Regions from separate parts of the Paenibacillus sp. JT31N11 genome, predicted to be linked through region 4. Evidence: riboswitches for the same ligand, from Rfam matches in the RefSeq annotation. Region 4 holds a riboswitch; each other region holds the start of a gene.
The links. A riboswitch is a leader RNA that binds a small molecule or an ion and turns the genes downstream of it on or off. The one in region 4 is predicted to bind cyclic di-GMP.

Region 1 (5,993 bases), on a different contig from region 4:
CTGTTTTGTTGTTGTTTGCCCTTTTACACTTGGCCGTGTTCCCCGATTACAGCGATTATTTCATCAGACCTTGAGCCAAAGAGACAAAGAGACAATCTTATTGAATTTCAATGTGTTTTTTAACGGATTGCGCTTTTTCCTTCTTGGGTATTTCAAGTTTCAGAATACCGTTCTCGAAGCTCGCCGATATTTGGTCATCCTTAATATTTTCTACATAGAACCGGCGGACAAATTCGCCATAATAACGTTCACGCCGGATAATCTGATGATCTTCCCCATCCACATTCTGTTCCTTGTTGCGCGAAGCCTTAATCGTCAAATAATGATTGCTGTAGCTGATACCGATATCAGCTTTACTGAACCCGGGAAGCTCGGACTCAATCAGAAAAGCATCCTCCCGTTCGTGAATATCCGTGCGGAATGGATGGGTGTTGCTTCTCATCGGCGCAAAGAAATCTTCATTGAAGATATCATGGAATGATTTCATCAAGCTGCGGCTGACATTTTCATTTCTTTTCCGAAACGGAACTAAATCCAACATGTACATCTCCTCCAATTTCTTATAATGTGATGTTTACACTTTTTATTATAAGGATGCCGCCTGCTCTCCTCAAACCCGATAAAACAACAATAAAAATCATATTCCGTGAATTTAAGGAAATCCGGCGGTCCCCTCGTTATTTTTCTCAGTCTTTCTTTGACTTTCTCTGACTTTGACCTTTTTTGACTTTATGCTGCTGCTCGCGTTCTGTCCAGTATAGCCATGAGGACGTTACACACCACATGTTGTTCAGATTTTGTACAGTTCCCATCTGTTATAATGACCTTACAGGAGGGCCTGCCAACATGAAGAAACTGCTTTCTTTTTTGCTGATCATCACGGGAATTGTACTGATTGCGCTGCCTTTTGCAAAAGAATGGCATTATGATCAGAAGCAGCGGCGTCTGCTTGATCGCATGGATCATAATACCTTCGCCTCCGCGGCTGAGAAATCCGATCGCCTGCTTGCAGAGAGTTACCAGCGATTATCCGACCTGTTCTCTAATGAAGCAGACGCTGCCGTACCTGAGACTGTCAGTGACGATCAGAGCAAGGGAGATCCTCAAGGAATCGCTGTTATTGAAATCGGCAGCATCGATGTGAAGCTTCCTGTGCTGGAAGGTGCCACAACGCAAAACATGAAGTACGCCGCTGTCCATCTGACAGAAACAGCCGCACTTGGAGATATTGGCAGTGCTGCCCTGGCTGCACACCGGGCTCATACGAAAGGCCGATTGTTCAATAGGCTGGGGGAAGTTAAGATGGGCGACAAAATTACGATACGGGTCAAAGACAAGGTTATGGAATATACCGTATTCAAAATATCGGTCGTTAAGCCAACTGACCTGTCCGTATTGAATGGCAATGACAGCGACAGGGTGCTCACGCTTATCACATGCGATCCGCTTATTAATCCGACCCATCGTCTGATTGTTCAGGCAAAACTGTAATCTATTATCACTTAAAAATAGTTGTACATTCTATCAAATATTGGTATAGTTATTGTCAAGATAAGTCACGATAACGGCAAACCTGTCGAAAGGCAGCGACGCAAAGCTAGAGGGCCTTCCCATTATTTGGATGGCAGCCAGCTGCCGAAAGTTTGTCTTTTTTTGTTTTCTAAAAACAATAAACACTCAACGATAAACGGCAAACTTGTCGAAAGACAGGGACGCAAAGCTAAAGGGCCTTCCCGCTTGGATGGCAGCCAGCTACCGAAAGGAGTCTTATTTCATGAAATCTTATTTTCTTGTTCTCGTGACCGTATTCATTTTGTCCCTTCCCCTCTCCACAACTGTAGCAGCATCCGGTACGGACTCCCCGACTTGGCTCGATACGAAGCAATTGGATAATGGAATTATCGGAGCTGCATTTAAACCTGCCGCAAAAACGCCTATTGTGCTGTTAATAACCAAAAACGGAGTCACTTATACATACAAATTGCCTGCCACAGGCACGATGGAATACTTCCCCCTGCAGCTTGGTGACGGTGCTTATACTATCTCTCTTATGCAAAATGTTACCGGCACTAAATACAAAAAAATCGGTACGGAATCAGTTAACCTGAACTTGAGCGATGACAGCAGCGTATTTCTCGGTTCCGTGCAAAATGTCGATTGGAAAAGCTCTCCGACTGCTGTTGCCAAAGCCAAGGAATTGACGAAAAACAAAACGAAAGTTGAAGACAAAGTCAAAGCGATTCACGATTATATCGTTAAAACCATCAAATATGATACCAAATTGAGCACATCTGTAACAACGGACTATATTCCCGATGCGAACAGAACGTTGAAATCGGGCAAAGGCATCTGCTATGATTACTCCTCCCTGTTTGCGGTCATGGCTCGGAGCGCCGGCATCCCGACCAAGCTGGTTATGGGAACAACCGATTATGTGAAAGGCTACCATGCCTGGAACCAGGTACTGATTAATGGGAAATGGAGCAATATTGATACAACGGTTGATTCCGGTTTGGGCAAAACCAGCACAAGCAGCAGTTCAATGTTCAAAGAAGCCGGCAAATACGCAGCAGCTAAATTCTATTAAGCTTAATCTGATCGCTTGATAGCATCTGTCATTAAGCAAAAGCAGCTTAAGACAGCAAATAGCGCAAAAAAGAGACTATTACAGGATCCCCCCTCCTGTAAAGTCTCTTTTTTGCATTTTGACGGGTAGTTCGGTATTATTCTGCCTGGATATGCAATCCTTTATTTCATGACATATGCCTCTCCCATCGTGCATCTCACCATTATCATCTTAGAAAAAAGGAGCTGCGCCTCGTCATATGATAATGACGGAGGAACAGCTCCTGATGGATTTTTACTAAAAATGATCTTATTTCTGGATATGCTTCCGGCGCAATCTCAGCAAAACAATTCCGAAAATGACCAGGCACAGTCCTGCAAGTTGAAGCGGCAAAGAGCTGCTTTCCCCTGTTTTGGGGAGCGTCTTGCCAGTTGTGCTGCTGTCTGGATCGTCATTACCGGGTTCTATACCGCCCAAAGGAATCTCATCCACATTTACATCGAACAGGACTTCTTCTTCGTTACCGTCCTTGTCGGTTACGATGATAGAGAAATGATCCTCGCCGGTATAGCCTGGTTCAGGTGTATACATCCATTTACCATCCGGATCGACCGTCAATGTACCGTGTTCCGGTTGGGTACCGATTGCAACATTGCCGCCCTCCGGTACTTTAACCGTCCCTTGAATCGGTTTGTCCTGTACGGTTGTTTCCTGCTGCGGCACTTTTGTATCGCTGCCAGGTTCTACGCCTGGATCAGTCGGCTCACCTGTATTCGATGGTGTACCAGGGTTACCCGGATTGACCGGCGAACCTGGCTCGCCCGGTGCTCCCGGATCAACCGGCGGCGTTCCCGGATTCGCCGGATCCTCCGGATCGTCAGGTGTTGTCGGATCCTCCGGATCGACTGGAGGGAAGTACGGATAATAAGGATACATTAAACCCAAATCGATCGTAAGATCTTCCCATCCCTGCGGAGCATCTTCTCCAATTGCGATGACTGCAGTAGTACCGTCAGTCAGCTTATTGGAGTCTTTATCAGCCGCAATTCCCGTTGCTTCCGGAGTTGTCAGTTCATAGCCCTCAGGAGCTTCGAATTGAACAAAATATTGGCCTCCGACCAGATTATCAAACCGATAATAGCCTGGTTTCCCTGCAGCATCATCAGCAGTCAAAGTCTCTGCAAGCAATTGCATGTCTTTGTTATAAAGCTTGACCTTCACATTGTTTATACCGTCGTCATCAGCTTCATCCTGCATGCCGTTCCTGCTGCTGTCCAGCCATACGTAGTTGCCGATGACGCCTTTGGCAACAAGACCCAAGTCAATGCTGAGATCCTCCCAGCCGGGATTTTCGCCGATTTGAATTTTAGCTGTAAATCCATTCTCATCGGTTGCATTGGAATCCTCCTTGACGTCGGCTCCTTGTTCTTGAACGGTCCTCGTATAGTCGTCAGGCACAATGAACTTGACAAAATAGTCGTCTGGCAGCAATCCGTCGAACAGATAATAACCCGGTCTGCCTGTCGGATCCGCTGCAGTTGTTGTCGTAGCGACAGGGGTTCCTGTCACATCATCTTTGAACAACCGGACTTCGATTCCGTTGATTCCCTGAAGCTCATTCTCGTCTTGTATACCGTTCCGGTTGCGGTCCAGCCATACATAGTTCCCAATCACGCCCCGTGGAACCAATCCCAGATCGATGGTCGGATCCACCCAATTGGAAGGTCCGATTACAATCTCATCGGTAAACCCGTTGCCGTCCGTGCTGTTGGAATCCGCCTCGGGCGATCCAACCCCCGGTTTGGTTGTTTCATACTGTCCACTATAGAAGAATTTAACGTAGTACTTGCCTTCTTTCAGGCTGCTGAACAGGTAGTAGCCTGGCTGGTTGCCATTATCCTTCGTTACCGCTGTGGCGATTTCCGTCCCATTCCGGTCATCGTACAACTTCACGGTTACTCCGTTGACGCCAGATTCATCATCGTTTTGTATGCCGTCCTGATTCTTGTCCAGCCATACATAATCGCCGATAGCGCCTTTCATTGCAATCAGGCCCAGATCAATGCTGTGATCCACCCAACCCGGAATTTCGCCGATTTCAATAACAGTTGTAATTCCGTTTATGTCCGTAGCGTTGGAATCCAGCTCCGGTTCCGCTCCTTGTCCCGCAGCGGTCTTCACATAATCTGTTGGAACAATGAACTGCACAAAATAATTGCCTTGCAGCAGATTATCGAACAGATAATAGCCTTGCTTACCTGTGGAATCGTTAGCCGTGGTTGTTACGGCAACAGGAGCTCCAGCGGGAGAGTCCTTATAAAGCTGAACTTCGATTCCGTTGTTTCCTTGAAGCTCGTCTTCATTTTGTATGCCGTCGCGGTTGCGGTCATCCCATACATAATTTCCGATTTCACCTCGCGGCACCAATCCCAAATCGATGGTCGGATCATCCCACTTAGAAGGTCCGATTACGATTTCATCCGTAAATCCGCTCACATCCGTGCTGTTCGAGTCTTCAGCAGGCACTGCCGCTTCAGGAGAAGTCATTCCATACTGTCCTTCGTAAATGAACTGGACATAGTAGGTATCCTCCGGAAGTCCGGTAAACAGATAGTAGCCGTCTTTGCCGGCATTCTCATGGGTCACCGTCTCGGCAATTGAAGTTCCGGTAATATCCTTGTATAGCTTCACGATAACGCCGTTAAGTCCGGACTCGCTGTCGTTCTGAGCGCCGTCTTCATTATCGTCCAGCCAAACATAGTCTCCGATCGTGCCTCTCGGGTCCGTAGTAACAGGTACATCAAGCGTTACTTCAACCATAGGAGTTTCATCAGGCTTTGCAGAAGCTGTATTCGTTACCTTGGGCTGCCCCATATCGGAGTTTGTAACCGTATAGGTATACTTGATCTGCTTGGACTCCCCTGGCTGCAGCACCGGAATGGCCGGAATACCGGATACCAAGGAATCATTAATCACCACATTGTGCAGAACAGAACTGCCCGTATTCACGATCGTAACCGTGTATTCAATTTGCGTTCCCTCTTCGGTTACGGACAGCACATTGGCAGTCTTGTCGATTTTGAGTCCCGCCGTCGGAATCTTCGCATCATCCGTGATCGGATCAGGAGATTCGTTATAATGCACGGTTGCCGTATTATCCAAATCGGTGCCGTCGATATCGTCGGCCGTGATGGTATACGTACCTTCCAGCGACAACGATTTGCCTGCTGCCAAATCCTTAATGACAACATAAGGCTCCGAGCCCGTACCCGGGTTGTCGACGCGGGTAATAATATCCGGACGGCTGTGAGTATTTCCATTGATTGCAATTGGATCGCCATCGTACGTAAGCTTATCGAATTGGAATCCGGACTGTCCTCTGTCCAGTGCATCCGAAACCTTGATATTATGCATGGTGACGGATGAA
Region 2 (5,993 bases), on a different contig from region 4:
GGAAAAACGACGGTGGTCCGTTTCGCCGCGGAAGCCAAGGGCACTTATCCGATTATATGCCTCACACACACCACCTTGGTGCACGGGGGTCCGATGGTTGGCTATATCGTCATTCAATAATGGCGTGTGACAGGTCATACCGGGCATGCATATATAGGGGGTAGAGAGGAGTCGATTATTCGATGAAATCGTCTACCCCGGGCAACCAGGCGGGTTATCCGACCGCCCGCAAAATCAGGCGCGCCTGCGAGAATGAGCTGTATCGCACAGTCAAAAGACTCGGCGTCTGGATATCCAAGGAACGCATCGAGCAAGCGGAAAAGATCTATTTCAAAAAAGTCGCGCTCAATCTGCCCTGGATTCACGAGAATGCCAGCAACCGGAAGATCCTCGCCGACTGGTGGGACGACAACGTCAGCGCCGAAATCGCGGAACTGTGGGAGATTCCCCCTGCTAAGCTGAAAGCCGCTTTCCGCGATGCCTTCGGCGGCTGAGCTTCTCGTATTATGCTGCAGATCAGGCGGCGGCTTTATGATCTTTGGAGCAAAGGCGATAGCTTTCGAGGAACATCGTAAATACAAGTAGTCATCTGTCTAATTTAAATTCTAGCAAAAAAAAGAAGCTGCCCTGGAGTCTTCGGAAGACTTGGGGCAGCCTCTTTGCTGCGTATGGCCGGACCTTAGCCAATAACGGCAAAGGTTTCAACCCGGGCGGGAATCGTACGGACGCGGAACAGCAGCCCGATCGGACTAAACACTTGAAGCGTGTAGCTCACGTTTGTCAGCGTGTTGATGTTATTGAATCGAACGACCCCAAAGCGGTCGAAGGATGCCGTGGAAACAATCCGGTTATTGCGGATCAATCGCGCAAAGAATCCGGTCGTATTGAAAGGCACGCCGCTGCCCTGAACCCAGACAACCGTCAGCCGGTTGAAGATTGGTCCTGTTGCTTGAGCCAGACCTTTGGGCATTGCCAAGCGCACGATTTTCCCCTTGCCCGATCTTTTCATTTTCGGTTTGACGCGTACTGCGGCCATTTGCCGATCACTCCCATCCGTTCTTACTCCAGCTTATGCTGCTGCAGCTTAAGGGAATGGGCTAATGCACTCTATAACGCGTTTATCTTTTCTGTCTCCGGACTGCTCATCTTCGTCTGTGCAGCGGTTCTGGCCCGGGCGAGCTCGCTTAGCAGCAGCCGTGTATCTTCCGCTGCCTTCCGCGATTCCGCAGTGACTTCAAAATCCCGCCCTCCCCGTCTGGCTGCGGCTCCTTGGGATTCAAAAGCCTCGAAGAAAGCCAGGGCTGTAGCTGCGGCAATACGGGAATCGTCAAGCTGGCCCCCGGCCTGCTTATCCCGGGCCAATCGGGCCATCGTCATAATCGCCCCTGTCTGGTTATCCCGATCGTAATGATCATATTGCAGGGCCAGGCGCAGATAGGCTGCTGCTTGTTTCACGTTCCCCAGCCTGGCATGGCAAAGACCAAGGGCGCTGAGCAGCGGTACGGACTGCGGTTCAAAGCGCAGGCCGGCCCCCAGCTGTCTTGCGCCGGTAAGCGGCGGTACGAGCTGCGAGAGCTCTACACGAATCCGGCTCCAATAGGGATTGGCTGCCAAAGCCCGTTCCAGCAGCGCAGTCTGCTCATTCCCTGCGGCCGAAGCAGCCGCCTCGCGATACGCCACAGCCTTGTCAAACTGCCAGCTATACGCGGAAGCAAAAGCAAAGATGGCAGCGGTCAGCATTGCTGCTGTGAATTGGAATCCAGCCTGCCGCTTCGCAGCTGCCCTTTTGCCGAGGGATGCCGATCTTGGCGGAAGCTGCCCGGAGCGTGGAGGGACTAATGACGATTGCCTCCTCTGCGCGGCCCCCGGGTGCGGACTGTAGTAGACGAGCCAGCTAAACAGAAGCAGCCAATAGTAACCGAAGGACATGTCAAAATCGACGGCGGCATGGACCAGCAGTACGCCGACAGGGAGGATCCCTGCCCGCTCATGCCTCCAAACTATCCGCAGCAGCCCATACATCATGAAAGCAAATACGATTAATCCGACAATTCCAAGATCAAGCAGCAGATCCAAATAACCGCTGTGCACTTCGTTGCCAATATACGGGTAGGTTTGGGTTTGGGTAAACAGCATCCGCCAGGTATCCCCGCCTTGACCAAGGAGAGGCGCCTCCAGAAATAGGCTCCATGCATCCTTGTAGAACATCGTACGCGCGCCTGCGGTTTGAAAATGGCCGCTGCTGATCCGGTCTTGAATCACTGCCGGCAGGAGAAGCGCCATAATCAGACAGGCTGCCCCCAACCCGGCCCACGCTGCAATCTCAAGCTGTCTTCCGGACAGGCCGGCAAATACCGTGCGAAGTGCGGTGAAGCCCGCTGCAGATGCCATCAGGATGGCAAGCAGCCCAAGCGTCTCCCCCATGTGGCCAACGCCTTCATGACTGCCTTGCAGACCTGCGGCAAAGACAATACGATAGGCTGCCCCCGCTCCAACAAGCGTCCAGCCGCTGTAAATCAGCCATTTGACCCGCTGCTCCCGGGTCAGGAGCAGCAGTCCGGCAAGCCATCCCGCAGCCGTTGTAAGCCAGGCTGCCCTGGATTCCGTAAGCAGCAGCACGAGCACCAGCGGCGCGGCCATCATGACGGCAAGCAAGAAAGTCCGATAACGGCCTGCACGTATCATGAGAAGCCAGTTCCACAGCAAATAAGCTCCCGAGACGGCTCCGAGGAAATTCGGATACTGAACGAAGCCGGCCAGCCGGGCACCGACTGCGGATAAACTGGAATCCCCTGTACTCAGGATCATCTCCGGAACGTCTATCCAGCCGAGCCATCCGGCAAGTGCGCCGCCAATGAGGAACAAGCCGGAACCCTGAAGCGCCATGAACAGCCAGCTCCGGAATGGGCCGATTCTCAGCCACAGATACCCGGATATGAGGAATGCCCCATAAGCCGACCATCTGAGCAACTGCTCCAGAGTTCCATGTACGGAAGCCGGTTTGTTGATCAGACTCAAACCAAACAAAAGCGCTATAAGCAGCGGCGTATAAGCCTCCATCGGCACCGAGGCCCGCACAGCCTCTTCTGCGGGCCCTTTATTTTTTTTCAACATGAAATATTCACCGATCCCGCTGCTGCTGCCCCTTATCCTTCGTCTCTGCATACGAGCCGTAATAAACAAGGATAAAACGGTTGAAGCCATAAGCATCCATTCCCACCTGTAAAAGGATGCGTCAAAAAACATTCCATTCTGGTATGCGGACGAAATCAGCAGCCCGGTAAACATCAGCCCGGCGGCACCAACAACGACTGGCATTTGAATCCCCTCTTCTATTTCTCTTTATAATTGTCCGATATATCTAAATTTTCTAAATATTGTAACATGTTTGAGAATGATTTGAAAATCAGGTGACATGGAGCTGCTGCCTGAAGAAGCATGAAGAGTTTATTTTCTTAACTTTGAACAAAAAAAAAAGGCGCTCCGCGATTGCCGCGGTGCACCTGTTTTTTATAGTTAATGAGTCCGATTGTCACTGGCCTTTTCCTGTTTCCTGCGATAATAGGCTGCGACCTGCTCCCTCAGGATAAAGGCCCGCAGCGCTCGCTGCTGCAGCCCGTCCAGATCGCAAAAGCGCGCACCATAGAAGGATTGGGCTCCATCGCTGTCATAGCGTATGATCTCCAGCCAGCATGGCAGCTCAAAGCCTAGAGACAACACGGCTTCCAGACGCTCATTCGTCTTGAGCCTCGGCCCCTCGGCAACAATGAATCCCAACCCGGATAAGCTTATATTTCGTATGGCCAGTTCCATATCTTCAATAAATTCGAAGTTTTCCGGCCCTGTTGACAATTCTCTTGTTTCAATAATCACTTTCTTCATGGTGCCCTTATGGTCAATCTGAACACGGGGAGACTCCCGTTTCTCTTCCAGTCCGCTCAAGGCCCGGACAGGAAATATAACTGCGATAGATCCTTCCGCCTTGCCGATGACCGTCGACTGCAGACGTTGTATCCCCACCGGAGAGTAGATTGTCATCTCCACCGGATTACCGAGATCAAATGACTTGTATTCCGTCATTTCAATCTCCATCATCTCGCCCTCAATATGGCTCAAAATCCCCGTTGAGACATATCCTTCTTTCTCGACTACGGTCCGGCTGTGGATTAATACCTTATCTGAGTAAGTTTGCTTTGCTTTCGTGTATAATTCCTTGCTGCGGGCATTCGTGCTCATAAGTACCATCTCCTTAGTGTGCAATCGCCTGGCCGAGTCTTGAGACTTTGATAAGGGATTGCCTGTTCAAGGAAATGAAAAAAGCCGTTCCTCTGCCTCGGAGCCGCTTGACTTGCACCCTGCTGAAGGGTGTTCATTTCGGCAGCCAGGCTGTCAGTCGCTCCTTTTCAAGAACCTTAGACCCTTTAGCTTTGCGTCCTTGCCTTTCGGCAAGTTTGCCATTATCGGATATATATGAAGTTAGGTACAGGCTATTCTTACATTTCTTCCACGATCATGATACTGTGCGAATCCTTAAGGTCAACCTGATAGGGCTGGGCAGGAGGTGTGCCGTCCGCCTCGCGAAGGATCCGTACGATCGGGCGGTTGACCGCAAGCGGATTATTCAGAGCCACAACCGCAATCTGGCCCGAGCTGAGCAGTACCGTTGTCGATACCGGATAAATGGATATATGCTTGCAAAAGGTTTGGATCAAATCAAGATCGAAGAAAGTGTTCCCGGCCGCGAATAAAAACTCGATGGCTTCCGTCGGCGTATGACGCTTGCGGTGCGGCCTCGGTGAGGTCAACGCGTCATAAACATCGGCCAATGCCACAATCTGCGCATATTCATGAATGGCATCACCCTTCAGCCCACGCGGATAACCCGATCCATTGTACCGCTCGTGATGCTGAAAAGCACAATGCGCGGACAACAGGGAAATATCGTGCTGGGCGCGGATAATATTGAAGCCATCCTCCGTATGCTTCTCCATCAGGACCCGCTCTTCAGGGGTCAGCGGGGAGGTCTTGTTCAGAAGATCCTTGGGCAATCTTGTCATCCCGATATCGAACAGAAGCGCTCCCATGCCTAATTCCTCAAGCTGGTTGCGGTTATAGCCCTTAGCCAGTCCCATTATGCCTGACAGTATAGCCACATTCACAGAATGCTGGAACAGATAGCCATCCGCCACTTGAATATTCGTCAAGCTGACCATAACGTCGGCCCGCGTAACCAGATCCTGCATGATCTGGCCAAACACATTTCGGAACGTCCGGCCCATCTCCGGTGCAATGGTTCTGCCCTTGGTCATAGGATGGTCCTTCAGCGTGGTCATGGTTTTGAATACAGCATCGTGGGCTTTTCTGCGCGTATCGTCGCGGATCGCTGTTTCCGGCTCCAGATCCTCGGTAAACGGATCTTCAACGAACAGCATATCGACTCCCAGCATCTTCAAGCGATTGATAAACCGTTCATTCAGCTCGACACCGACACCCAGAAGAATGTTGCCATTTTCCTGCAGGATCGGGCGAGCCAATTTATCTCCAGGCTTCGCCGAAAGTATATGTACTTTTCTCATCTGAGCATTCCCGCCTTTAGTCCGGTTGCATATTTGATCAAGCTTGCATCGCTGCCAGTTCGGCAGCACGCAGTTTGTATAATTGCTTATCGGCGTATATCCTGTTGTCTGCGATTTGCACAAGCATATTCAAGTCGCTCCCGTGGTCGGGAAAGTTGGCGCTTCCGACAGAGACGAAAGTGCCTCAATCCTGTCGATAGGGTAAGCTTGTGCAGTTGTTCATGAGCTGGCGAATGACAGCTTCAATCAGTTTATCATCTGAATCAGGACAAATCATTATAAATTCGTCCATGGCTCATCAGGCGGTCATGCTTTGTCCAGAAAGCATGCCTGCCGCCGGAAGGGTAAAAGCGGCTTATGCCGCTGCGTTTGTCTAGATTGGCACCACCTCGCCCGACATGACGGCAGACCATGCGC
Region 3 (5,993 bases), 150 kb from region 4:
GTAATAAGTTGTGCCTGCAAATGCGGCGCATGTAAATAATTGCAGTAGCAGGATGCTGATGATGACTTTGAGCGACAGTCGTTCCCGCACGGGACGCAATAAGGAATTAAACAACTTCGACGGACCTCCCTGATTGATACGGAGAATGGTACTGCTCATAAATTTCGTCTACTCTCTCCTTTAAGTAGCCGACAATTGCCGGGACATGCTCAAGCTGTGTATAAGGCGAGATCACAAACAGCTTGCTGGCGTATAAGGGGACTTCCACACCTTCCCGGGATAAAACCATCAGATGCTTCTTGGTGTCTCCAAAAAACATTTCATCGCGCCGCTCCCCGAGCAGTTCGAATAATCGTTCATTAAGCCGGTTGTTTCGGAGGAGCTCATCAAGCGGGCACTCCCCGGCCAATTCCTCTTGAAATCGGGAAATCCGGTTCTCATAAATCCTCAGCAGTGTCGTAATACCGGGATTGTCGGGATTTGCGATCACCATCTCGGGAACTTCCTTCATGAGCTGCCTGCGGAAAGCCAAATTGACCGATACAAACTGCGCCAGCAGCTGTTGATACCCTTCAATGCCAAAAGCCAGCAGAGCGCTGTAGATACTGATCGAGCTGGCCATTCTGGAGCATTCCAGCGTGTAACCGGTATGATACTGGCCGTATCCGCGGTATCCCACATAAGGCGTTTCATCGGGATTCAAATCAAGCAGCCGCAGAGATTCCGCTTCTTTAACCAGGAGCAGGCTCGTCAGATACGGCGTTTGTCCCAGCTTTTGAAAATCAAAGCACATGGTATCGGCAAGATGGATATGCTTCATTTTACCTGCTATCGCATGGAGAGCTCCCAGCGTTTCCATATCCAATGCAAGCGGATTAAGGGCAAAATCATAATCATTGAAAAAAGCGAAAAATCCTCCCAGCGCCGAGTCCGCATGAATATGCGGCCTATTTAATCCATTAGCCGCGGCAGCTTGTACGGCAATATTCATAATTTCGGAAATATCGTCAATTCCCATAGCATCGGTCGTCCCCGTAGTGGCGACGATATAGATCGGAACTCCGCCTGAACGAATAACCTGCTCCAGTTTCCATTTTAAATCCGCTGTGTCCATGGAGCTGTCGCTTCTTGTCCGGATTTTGACCAGACGGTCGCTTCCAAGTCCTGTTGCTTCCATGGATTTGTACAGACTGTAATGAGCCGAATCAGAACAGAAGGCATACAGGTTATTCGGCACTCCCGTGCGCGAAGCATCCGGAGCGAATTTGGCTATTGCCAGCCGCAGACCGGTGAAGATTGCCCCTTGTCCGCCCCAGGTTGTGTAGCCGCCGCTTCTCGTATGGTCATAACCGACCAGCTTGGACATCATGCTGACGACCCGCACTTCAGCCTCAGCGCCAGCCGGGCCATATACATCCCACAAATTATTGCCATTGACAAGCATCGCGGCGAGCATTCCCATAATGCCCGGAATCGATGCCATGGGCAGAATATTGGTCATAAAATATTTGGTATGGTAGGGATGCGCATGCATCAGTTCGATCAGGCCCCGGGTTACATCTTCCATCGCTTTCCCCTGCGGGGGGATGACACTGCTCTCATTCAGCTGTCCATAAAAATCGCCTGACCGGTCCTTGCTGCCCTTCAGGTTTACCCTCTCTGGGTCCTTCAAAAGATCGAAGCCCGTCATCAGCTGCTCCATAAGCTTCATCAATTGCATCCGGTCCTGCTCATTCCCATCATCGCTCGGAAACCATTGACGTACATCTTGAACTGGTGACATCTTCATGTAATAGCCTCTTTTCTGTAACCAAATTATTTTGTGGTGCGAAAAACCCATAAATGATCCGCACAGCAAAAAACAGCATAATGGGCATGGCAAGCCTAAACAGCTGTTAAATGGATGCAACTGGCTGGCATTTCCACTGTTGGATGATGCCCCTGTAGTTTTGCGTCACTACTTTTCAATAGCTTTGCCTAGTATTCAATTTGTCTTCGCCGTGGAAATAATAGACCGGGAAGCTTAGTCGTATATTACTATTTTGTTCCATTATCTTCAAGGATTTTTGGGACTTTTAACAATAAAATTATAAAATAAGTTACAAATTTATTACATTTATCGCGGTTTCGACATTAAAACCAGTTCTTAAGACTTACTTTTCAGTTTTTCTTCTCTTATCCAAGGGAGCTATATTTTTTTCATTTCTGCATGCCCGGGGTAATAGTTCAATGGAACGCGTAAGAACATCGTATTCGTGGCATGATAGCTTATCGAAAGGAGTTGTTTCTCAAATGACGAAGCAGCCTATGACATCTCCAGGCGAAACGCCAGCAAGGCCAACCACATTACCGCCGCAGCATCAAAGCCGGCAACCAGGACTGGAATCCAAAATGACGCCAAGTCCGCAATTTGAATCTTCCGGATTGAAGGCAGCGGGCAAGCTGCAAGGCAAGGTAGCCATTATATCCGGAGCAGACAGCGGGATCGGCCGTGCCGTTGCGGTTGCCTATGCCAAGGAAGGCGCCGATATAGCCGTTCTATATTTGAATGAACAAAGCGATGCGGAGGTAACCAAGCAGTTCGTGGAAGCGGCCGGCCGCCGCTGCATCCTGGTGGAGGGAGATATCGGCGATCCGAACTTCTGCCGCGAGGCCGTGGAGGAAACCGTTAAAAGCTTGGGAAAACTCGATATCGTCGTGAATAACGCGGCGGAGCAGCATCCCCAGGATAAGATTGAACTCATTATTCCCCAACAGCTTGAACGGACCTTCAAAACCAATATTTTCGGAATGTTTTATTTAACACAGGCGGCTATGCCTCATTTGGCAAGCGGTGCAGCAATCGTTAACACGACATCCGTAACCGCCTACCGGGGAAGCCCGACATTGCTCGATTATTCGGCGACCAAAGGAGCCATCGTTTCCTTTACCCGCTCCTTGTCGCTCAATCTTGCCGATCAGGGCATTCGCGTCAACGCCATAGCGCCCGGCCCTATCTGGACACCTCTTATTCCTTCAACCTTTGATGAGCAGAAGGTGGCCAAATTCGGCGCCGATGTCCCGCTCAAGCGAGCCGGACAGCCGGAGGAACTGGCTCCCGCTTATGTGTACCTCGCAAGCGAGGATTCTTCTTACATGAGCGGTCAAGTCCTTCACATCAATGGCGGGGAAATTGTGAACGGGTAGCATTCCCGAAGGAAATGATTTGCAGCATGAAACAACATAAAGAGGCCCGGACAAGCGAAGGAATTCGCTCGTCCGGGCCTGCCCATGCCTAACTATTCTCCTATTCAATAAGGTCCTCTGATATAGTTGTGAACCTCTTGCTCGTAGAATTGATGGATTTTGTCGAGCTCGCTTCGCGTATAACCCGGAACGTTGGCCGCCCGCAAATTATCTTCCACCTGCGAGACGTTTCGGAATCCCGGTATGATACAGGTAATATGGGGATTATCCAGAAGGTAGCGCAGCGCGGCGCTGGCCATATTCGTTCTGCCCTCGGCAATCCATGACAGCTCCTTGCTCAGTGATACGCCCATCTCGAAGGCAATTCCGGCGAAGGTCTCACCTACATTAAAGCTTTCGCCATTACGGTTGAAGTTCCGGTGATCGTCAGGAGCAAATGTTGATTTCTCCGTGAACTTGCCCGCCAGCAGCCCGCTGGCAAGCGGCAGACGCACCAGAATGCCCACTCCCTGCCCGAAAGCCTTGGGAATCAGCTCAAGCTCCGGCTTCTGCCGAAACAGGTTGTATATCACCTGCAGCGCCTTCACGTTGGGATGCTGTAAGCAAATAAAGCCCTCTTCGACGGTTTCCACGCTTACTCCGTACTCGCGTATTTTGCCTTCCTCGCGCAGACGGTCAAGCGCGCCGAATACCTCGCCGCTTCGCAGAATATCCGTAGGCGGACAATGCACCTGGTACAGATCGATTCTTTCACGGCCCAACCGCTTCAAGCTTGCCTCGCAATAGGCCCGCACCGACTCGTAGGAATAGGAAGCCGGATCCAGAAGATCACCGGCACGGCCAAACTTGGTCGCGATGTATATCTCGTCCTCACGCCCTTTTGTCGCTTTGGCGAGCAGTTCCTCACTATGTCCTTCACCATAAACATCTGCGGTATCGAAGAAGTTGACACCCTCTTCCATTGCACGTGACAGCGCTTTGAGCGCCGAACCATCGTCCGTTCCGCCCCAGGATCCGCCGATAGCCCATGTTCCGAAGCTGATTTCACTTATGTGCAATTCGGTGCTGCCCAGTTGTCTGTACTTCATGATATCAACCGCCTTTATGTTTTGATGGCGCTTTCTTGCCTTGTTCCATTATGACTGCCATTCCCGCATACTGCAAGAGGACGAGTCGCTAAAATACAGAAATGGCGGGCCTGCTCTCTGCCGCAGACTCGCCAAAAGTATCGTCAGGTCAAATCCTTGCGAGCAGTCTGGCGATGGATTTATCCGCTTCCCGGAGCACAAGCTTCTTGTCCATCGTCCGTACTCGCCCCCGCTGAACGACGTTTTTGCCGTCTACCCATACAGAATCGACGTTACTACGGGAGGCGGCATACACAACACGGGAGTACGGGTCGGCATCAAAAGAGGGAAAGGTGTGAAAATCATTCAGGTTCAGCAGAACCAGATCGGCCTTCTTGCCCTTCTCGATGGAACCGATCAGATGATCCATACCGAGTGTCTGCGCTCCGCCGATCGTAGCCATCCTCAGCACTCTCCTGGCATCCATGCTCTCCGGTCCGCATCTGGGTTTGTGAAGCAGAGCGGTCAGCCGCATCTCCTGGAACATATCCAGCGTATTGTTGCAGGGTGCTCCATCTGCGCCAATCCCCATACCAATGCCCTCATCCAGCATTTCGGGCACATTCGCTATGCCGGAGGCGAGCTTCAAATTGGAACCCGGACAATGGGTCATCTTCGTTCCGGTCCGCTTCATGATGGCCCGCTCTTCCTCGTCCAGCCAGATGCAGTGAGCGAGAACCAGCCGGGGGGAGGTCAGGCCTATATGATCAAGATAGACAATGTTGCGCATACCGCGCTGAGTCATTACAAGTGCGATTTCCTCCTGATTCTCCGCCGCGTGCGTATGAACCAGCACTCCGTAACTGGCAGATAAATCGCGCACCTCAGTAAGAAGACGCTCCGAGCACGAGACGACAAATCTCGGACAATACGCATAGCTGAGACGGCCGCCATCATGGCCATGCCACTTCTCCAGCAGCCTTGTGCTCTCCTGCAGGGAGGCTTCGGTTTGCTCTTGAAGACCCCTCGGTACATTGCCGCCCGCGTCCATCATAACCTTGCCGGATACAGCCCGGATGCCGCTCTGCGCCATGGCTTCAAAGGCGGACTCGGTGTGGCTGACGGTCTCCATGTCCAGAATTGTCGTGGTCCCGCTGAGCAGCAGCTCGCCAATGCCGAGCATGGCCGAATAATAAATAGATTCCGCATCATGGGCAGCCTCAAGAGGCCATATCCTTGTCCGCAGCCAGTCCATTAACGCCATATCGTCCGCGCGGCCGCGAAAAAGCGTTTGGCATAAATGGATATGGGTCTGCACGAATCCGGGAAGCAGCAGCTTTCCGCGCGCTTCAATGACTGTTGTATCCGGCTCAAGGTCCGTAATCCTGCCGCCAACCTCTGCGATGATATCATCCTTGATCAAAATGTCTCCGGTCAGAATCTCATCCTTGTCATTCATCGTCACCATCTTGACATTACGCAGCAAGGTTGAACCCATAGGGGAAGCCTCCTCCATAATCAGATGCTCCCATTGTAGCATGAACATAGGGAAGAGACTTTACATCTCAAGTTGAATATAATCCTGCCAAGCTAAAGACTTCCTTCGGAGAACAAGCCCATCGTCGAGATATGCCGCCTGGTTTCCTCCGTGCCTCTTTCGTACAGCAGCTTATAGATATCCATGAGCAACCCGTCAACACCGGCGTTGATCTGTTTGTCCGAGGATGTCTCAAAAAAAGT
Region 4 (5,993 bases):
ATTTCAGGCCTGCCGGCCGCGTACCCTTGAAAATTTGCTTGGAGGTCATCGCGCCAATCTCGGTGGGCTTGATCCCAAGCAGGCTGTTGATATAATCGAAGTCATGCGTGGCCTTCTGCAGAAACAGTCCGCCGGTTTCCTGCTCGTCCCGGTACCAGCTTTGGTAATAAACCCCGCCATACGGCACATTATTCACGGCCTGCACATGCTCCACCGTACCGATTTTGCCGGAATCGATAATTTCCTTGGCCAGCTGCACGATCGTCGTCAGCTTCAGCGGAAACGATACCACCACTTTCGATATGGAAGCTTCAAAGCCCGCCTTCAGCCGTCTTAAATCCTCCATCGTCGTGGATACCGGCTTCTCCAGATAAAGCGGAATTCCGCTTTGCAGCACCTTCACCGCCATTGGCGTATGCAGCGAGCAGCGCGTGCCGATTAGTATGCCGTCAAGGCTCTCCGCGCCAAGCATTTCCTCGGCTGTATCATAATAATGGATGCTGTCCATCCCCTGCGCCTGAAGCTCCTCCCGGATCTCATCCTTGCGCACATCGACGATAGCCGTCACCCTGCATGAGGGCTCCTGCTTGACAATCTCCGCAATTATCGAGCGTATGCGAAGCCCGTAACCGATTACACCCAAATTCATCTTGCCATCCTCCTATGATCTGCTTGACTGGATTTACTACAAGTATAAGAGCTTAGAGGCGGAAGGGCTTTGTTCAAAAAGCCCCGTTTTTTGTTGTTTTGCTATCGGGCGACCCTTCCCGCCGCTGGCGGCACGCGGTATGATAGCATTAACGGATAAAACGGAAGGTGATGATTGCAAGTGAGCACGCAAGCAGAGCTGGACGATCTGCAGCGGACACCGCTGCAGCAGACCCTTGTCATTGAGAAGCTCATCACGATGTATTATTTTGAACTGGACAAGGACTTCGGGTTTAACGGTGAAAAACATAACTTTTGGGAGTTTCTGTACGTGGACAAGGGAGAAATCGAGGTGTTTGCCGACGGCAGGAGGCAGCTGCTGAAGCAGGGCATGATTATTTTTCATAAGCCGAATGAGTTTCATGAATTTTATGCCGCCAAGGGCAAAGCGCCCAATGCGATCGTCATGACGTTCGACTGCCGGTCGGACTCAATGAACCGTTTTGCGGATAAAGTGTTCAGTCTGGAGGATGAGGAGCGCAATCTGCTGGCGCAGATGATCAAGGAGGGTGAGAATGCCTTCATTTTCCCGTTCCGCCATCCGCTGGAGCGCCGCGAGGGTGCGGTGATCGGCAGCGAGCAGCTGCTCCGCTGTTACCTGGAAATTTTCCTGATCCGTCTGCTGCGAAAAAGCAGTTTTCTGCAATCGGAGAAGCCCTTGTCCTCGCCAGCCCGGGAGAAAAGCAAGGATGAACTGACCAGACAGGCGCTTTTGTTTATGGAAGGAAGAATCGGCGGTCCGATGAATGTGAACGATATCTGCGGCGAGCTGCATATCAGCAAAACCCAGCTCAAAAGCTTATTCAAGCAGAATACCGGCTATTCCGTAAAGGAGTACTTCTCGAAGCTTAAGATCGAGCGCGCCAAGCGGTACATCCGGGAAGAAAGCTATAATTTCACAGAGATTTCCCGGCAGCTGGGATTCAGCAGCGTCCATTATTTTTCCAAGGCATTCAAGAATGCCACGCGGATGAGTCCTTCGGAATATGCGCGTTCGGTGAAATCGCGAATGAAGCTTGAAACCGGAAATTGACGGCTTCTTTTTTAAGGCTGTTTAGGGTCTCTCAGTAGAAGCTGCTCCTGAATATCTTTCATTTTCGATTTGGCGATCAACGCCTGTCGGGGATAGCTGCCGAAGAAGGATTGGTAGGTTTCACCCATCCTGGTTATACGGGACACTTTGCTGAGATTGATCAGATAGGAGCGGTGAGCCTGTACCAGATGAGGAGCCGGTTCCAGTTTGTCATAGGTTTCAAGGGGATCGTTATTCAGCGTATGTATTATAGATTTTTTTCCCATTTTTTCTATGAAAAGTATTTTATTAAAAGGAATGATATGAATATTTTTATTGATTTTTATAATCAGCTTGGGGTCCGGATTAATGAACAAATGATTGGCCTTCTGTTCCATTTCAAGATTATGTTTTGTTCGCTCCAGCGCCTTGTATAGTCTGGTGCGAAGGACCGGTTTTATGATATAGTCGACTGCACCCATATTGAATGCTTCGATTGCATACTCCTGGCCTGAGGCCATCCAGATCATTTTCAGACGGGGGATGATCTGCAAATAGTCCTTCAGCGCCTTAAGTCCTCCCAGGCCCGGCTGCGAAGGATCGGTCAAAATTAAATCCGGCCTCTCCCGGACCATGATTTCCATAACGGAATGTTCGTCGGGAGCTTCGCCAATGAGCGCAATATAAGGAAGCGCAGTGATAAACTTCTTGACTGTTTCTCTCGTTTGATTGTCTTCGTCAGCAATAATGACCCTGATATTTATCATTCTTGTTTACACTCCAATACTTGTTTTGGGCTGCCCGACGAAAAAAAGCGGAATGGAAAAATATTGAAAAACCCCATATGAAAACCGTTTATATTTAAATATCTATTAGAAATATCTATTTTAATCATCGTTTTTTGCAGAATCACGGAATGATATGATTTGAAATCATAACGCTAACAATATTAAAATGCAATCACCCTTCGTGCCTATCGGAAGCGGAGTGAAAATAGTTATCGAATGACTTGAAAAGTCGTTTTTCCGTCCTGAACATGGTAGATTTCAGGTATGAACGGCTGTAAACAGGCGAACTTCTTTATTTGACTGCATTAGACAAAAGGCAGTCCTTTTAGTACACTCAATTTGGACTTGCAAGGTATATTTTCCTAATTATTAAACTTTAAATAGGAACTAGTGACTATTAATTAAGAAACTCAAACGATAAAGGCAAACCTGCCGAAAGCCAGGGACGCAAAGCTATGGGCCTAAAGAGAGCATCTCTATGGTCGCCAGGCTGCCGAATTGGTGGTGTATAAACACGATCCAATCGGATGGTGTTTTTTTTTGTTAAAAAAACCATTCTGGTCTGAGGTTTGAGAGGTGTTAACGTGAAGAAAAAAATCTCTGAAGATGAATTGTCACAGCTGATCAAGCAATTGCATCTGGGTGAAGTGGATGCGGCTTCCAGATCTTCCACTAACGAAGGGGATATCAGAAGCCCCTTGAAGCAGGACGGCTGGATTCAGGTAATTGAACACCGCATAATTGTCCATGATCCCGTCAATAATGGCAAGCTCCCCGTCATCAGTGCTATTGCCCCGGTCAAACTAAAGGTAAATCATCATGACATACATTCAGAAATCAACGTGACTTCCAGCGACAGCATCCTTTGGGAAATTGAGAATCAACCGATGTATGAGATTACGGTCTCGGAAGACAAGCTTCACGCTTATTTCCACCTTCACGCCAAAGAACGGTATGCCTGGCAGCTAACCGATACAGAGCCTCTTGCCAAAATCATATTATCTGCCGAGGAAGACAGGAATATGGTTCTTGAAAGTGTGCATTTGACAGATGTCGCCGCCGTGCTTGAAAAGAAATCGATCAAAGCAAACGTCGACCTGGCCGCTATTCATCAGGAATTATTGCAGCCCACCTATAGCCCGATTCTCATCGCCATGGGCAAAGCTCCCGTACCCGGGAAGGATGCGGAGCTGGAGATTTATTTCTCCGAGGAGATCGAAAGCCGTTTCCATGAAACGGAAGGGACGGTTGACTTCCGCAATCATCTGCAAATTCCTTCCGTCACCAGCGGCGACGTTATTGCCAGGAAATCCCCGATTATCGACGGCATCCCGGGATACGATGTTTACGGCAATCTGATCACGCCCAAAGCGCCGGCTGATATCCTGCTGGTAGCCAAGTCGGGCGTAGAGCTGACTCCACAGGGGGCCATTATCGCCAGAAAAGAAGGACGCCCGCGGATAACGGGAACCAAAATCAAAGTCTTTGATATCTCGACAGCGTATACCGTCTCCGGCGATGTGGACATTGAAACGGGCAATATTGTCTTCTCCGGCGATGTGATCGTATATGGCAATGTAACCGACAATATGATTATTGAATCTCTGGAGAATGTATATGTCATTGGCAGTGTCTTCAATGCGACCATCACAGCAACGGGATGCATCCATATCCGGGGGAATGTAATGGGCAGCAAGCTGTATTCGGGATACTTCGGTGTCATGTTCAACCGTTTATACAACACCTCGAAGCTGCTGAGCAAGCAGATCGAGAAGCTGCTGATCGGCTCCCAGGTGCTGGAGCAAGCGATCCAGTCACGTGACCAGACGGTTAAATACGGACAGATTGTGCTGCTGCTATTGGAGAAGAAAATGAAGGATATACCGGGGCTAATCAAGGATCTGCTATCCGTGGTCGCCAATATCCGTCATCTGAAGAAAGAAGAGTACCAGAAGCTGATGGAAATGGCGGCGGTTTTCCTGAAGCCCTCGCAGCTCATTGAGTCGGCCACCAGAAATGGCGTCCAGAGCTTCTTGTCCCTATTGACGGACGCCCATCAGGAGGTGGCCCGCATGCAGGAGGCACTGGTCAATATTACCATCAATCAATGCCATAACAGCGAGCTCAAATCCAATGGCGATATTTTGATCCAGCGCGACGGAGTTCTTGTCAGTGATTTGTACTCGGCCGGCAATATATCCTTCAAGCATCGGCTGGCCGTTTGCCGCGGTTCAAGGCTGGAAGCCGAAGGGGATATCACGGCGAAGATTGTAGGAGGGCAGACCGGAGCGGCCACGCTGCTGAAGGCCAAGAGGCGGGTCAGCGTCGTCAGAATGCACTCGGGAAGAGTCTCTATCGGGAATTACAGTAAGGAAATTCTGGAGTCTGTCGAAAATACAACCTTTGATATCGATAACATGATGCAGGCTTAATCTGATTTCTTCTATATTAAGCACCCCGTGAAAGTGGTGGAATCTTGGTGACTCCGACTGTTCGGCAATATCAATATGTAGGCATGAGAGTAAATAAAAATATGTACAACCAAATGGGTGCCTTGATTGTGCCTGCTTTTTCCCGGCTCACACGAAAAAATCTGAAGCGGCTCATTCAACATCAAATTATGCTGAAGGAAGAGGATATTGAAGATCTTCCGGTCCTGCACCTGCTGAATTCGGCTATTGTGGAAATCAAGGACGTCTTTCATCAGGTCCGGCACTTCGATGAGATTCCGTTTGCGCATGTCCGCAATACGATGGTGCCGATCATTGTGGATATGAGCAACCATATTTATTTAAAGCAGGTTTTCACCTATTTCGGCGAAAATGATGAATATACCTACCGTCATATTATCGCAGTTGCGCTGATTGCCCGTTTAATCGGCAAAGTGAAGGGTCTTGGCGAAGAGGAATTGCTGGATCTGACCATCGCGGGCTTCCTGCATGATATCGGAAAAGCGAAAGTCCCTGAAGCGATCATGAATAAACCGGGCAAGCTGACGCCTGAAGAATTTGATGAAATGAAGAAGCATACGCTTTACGGGTACGAACTGATCAGGCAAACGCCGGGGCTTGCGCAGCGGCACGCCTTGGTGGCTCTGGAGCATCATGAGCGCGAGGACGGAAGCGGATATCCGCATGGCATCAAGGGAGAGCAGATGGACCCTTTCAGCAAAATCGTAGCCGTCGCGGACGTCTTTCACGCGATGATCTCGAAGCGGGTCTACAAGAAACAGGTTCCTTTCTATCAGGTGCTGCTGGAAATGTCGCAAAATGCCTATGGGCTGCTCGATCCGGAGATAACGTTATGCTTTCTCGCGCGTATCATGGACATGCTGATTGGCAGCGAGGTCTGCCTCTCCAATGGACAGCGGGGCAATATTATTCTGATTCATGCCAATGATCCCTTGAGTCCCCTTGTCGAGGTGAAAGGCCAGTATCTGGATTTAAGCAAAGACAAATCGGTCCATGTGGAGCAGATCGTATAAC

Region 1: it holds a riboswitch for cyclic di-GMP, as region 4 does, so the genes downstream of both, AC0YNV_RS26160 (transglutaminase-like domain-containing protein) here and AC0YNV_RS00505 (DUF342 domain-containing protein) in region 4, are expected to answer to the same signal.
Region 2: it holds a riboswitch for cyclic di-GMP, as region 4 does, so the genes downstream of both, AC0YNV_RS13750 (PilZ domain-containing protein) here and AC0YNV_RS00505 (DUF342 domain-containing protein) in region 4, are expected to answer to the same signal.
Region 3: it holds a riboswitch for cyclic di-GMP, as region 4 does, so the genes downstream of both, AC0YNV_RS01185 (pyridoxal phosphate-dependent decarboxylase family protein) here and AC0YNV_RS00505 (DUF342 domain-containing protein) in region 4, are expected to answer to the same signal.

Annotation. Positions count from the first base shown of each region.
Region 1 is NZ_JBWDNQ010000008.1:390,057-396,049, forward strand. Features, by position in the region: gene AC0YNV_RS26150 (Hsp20/alpha crystallin family protein) at 98-541, opposite strand; gene AC0YNV_RS26155 (class D sortase) at 847-1,491, shown strand; cyclic di-GMP riboswitch class I at 1,557-1,640, shown strand; cyclic di-GMP riboswitch class I at 1,680-1,760, shown strand; gene AC0YNV_RS26160 (transglutaminase-like domain-containing protein) at 1,775-2,587, shown strand; gene AC0YNV_RS26165 (SdrD B-like domain-containing protein) at 2,876-5,993, opposite strand, start outside.
Region 2 is NZ_JBWDNQ010000003.1:262,900-268,892, reverse strand. Features, by position in the region: gene AC0YNV_RS13770 (cupredoxin domain-containing protein) at 1-120, shown strand, start outside; gene AC0YNV_RS13765 (dehydrogenase) at 183-494, shown strand; gene AC0YNV_RS13760 (hypothetical protein) at 680-1,036, opposite strand; gene AC0YNV_RS13755 (O-antigen ligase family protein) at 1,108-3,318, opposite strand; gene AC0YNV_RS13750 (PilZ domain-containing protein) at 3,517-4,236, opposite strand; cyclic di-GMP riboswitch class I at 4,374-4,466, opposite strand; gene AC0YNV_RS13745 (HD-GYP domain-containing protein) at 4,494-5,576, opposite strand.
Region 3 is NZ_JBWDNQ010000001.1:249,496-255,488, reverse strand. Features, by position in the region: gene AC0YNV_RS01190 (methyl-accepting chemotaxis protein) at 1-114, opposite strand, end outside; gene AC0YNV_RS01185 (pyridoxal phosphate-dependent decarboxylase family protein) at 107-1,789, opposite strand; cyclic di-GMP riboswitch class I at 1,902-1,988, opposite strand; gene AC0YNV_RS01180 (SDR family oxidoreductase) at 2,293-3,186, shown strand; gene AC0YNV_RS01175 (aldo/keto reductase) at 3,291-4,274, opposite strand; gene AC0YNV_RS01170 (5'-deoxyadenosine deaminase) at 4,423-5,751, opposite strand; gene AC0YNV_RS01165 (hypothetical protein) at 5,844-5,993, opposite strand, start outside.
Region 4 is NZ_JBWDNQ010000001.1:103,678-109,670, forward strand. Features, by position in the region: gene AC0YNV_RS00490 (Gfo/Idh/MocA family protein) at 1-649, opposite strand, end outside; gene AC0YNV_RS00495 (AraC family transcriptional regulator) at 830-1,741, shown strand; gene AC0YNV_RS00500 (LytR/AlgR family response regulator transcription factor) at 1,753-2,487, opposite strand; cyclic di-GMP riboswitch class I at 2,921-3,006, shown strand; gene AC0YNV_RS00505 (DUF342 domain-containing protein) at 3,093-4,940, shown strand; gene AC0YNV_RS00510 (HD domain-containing phosphohydrolase) at 5,042-5,992, shown strand.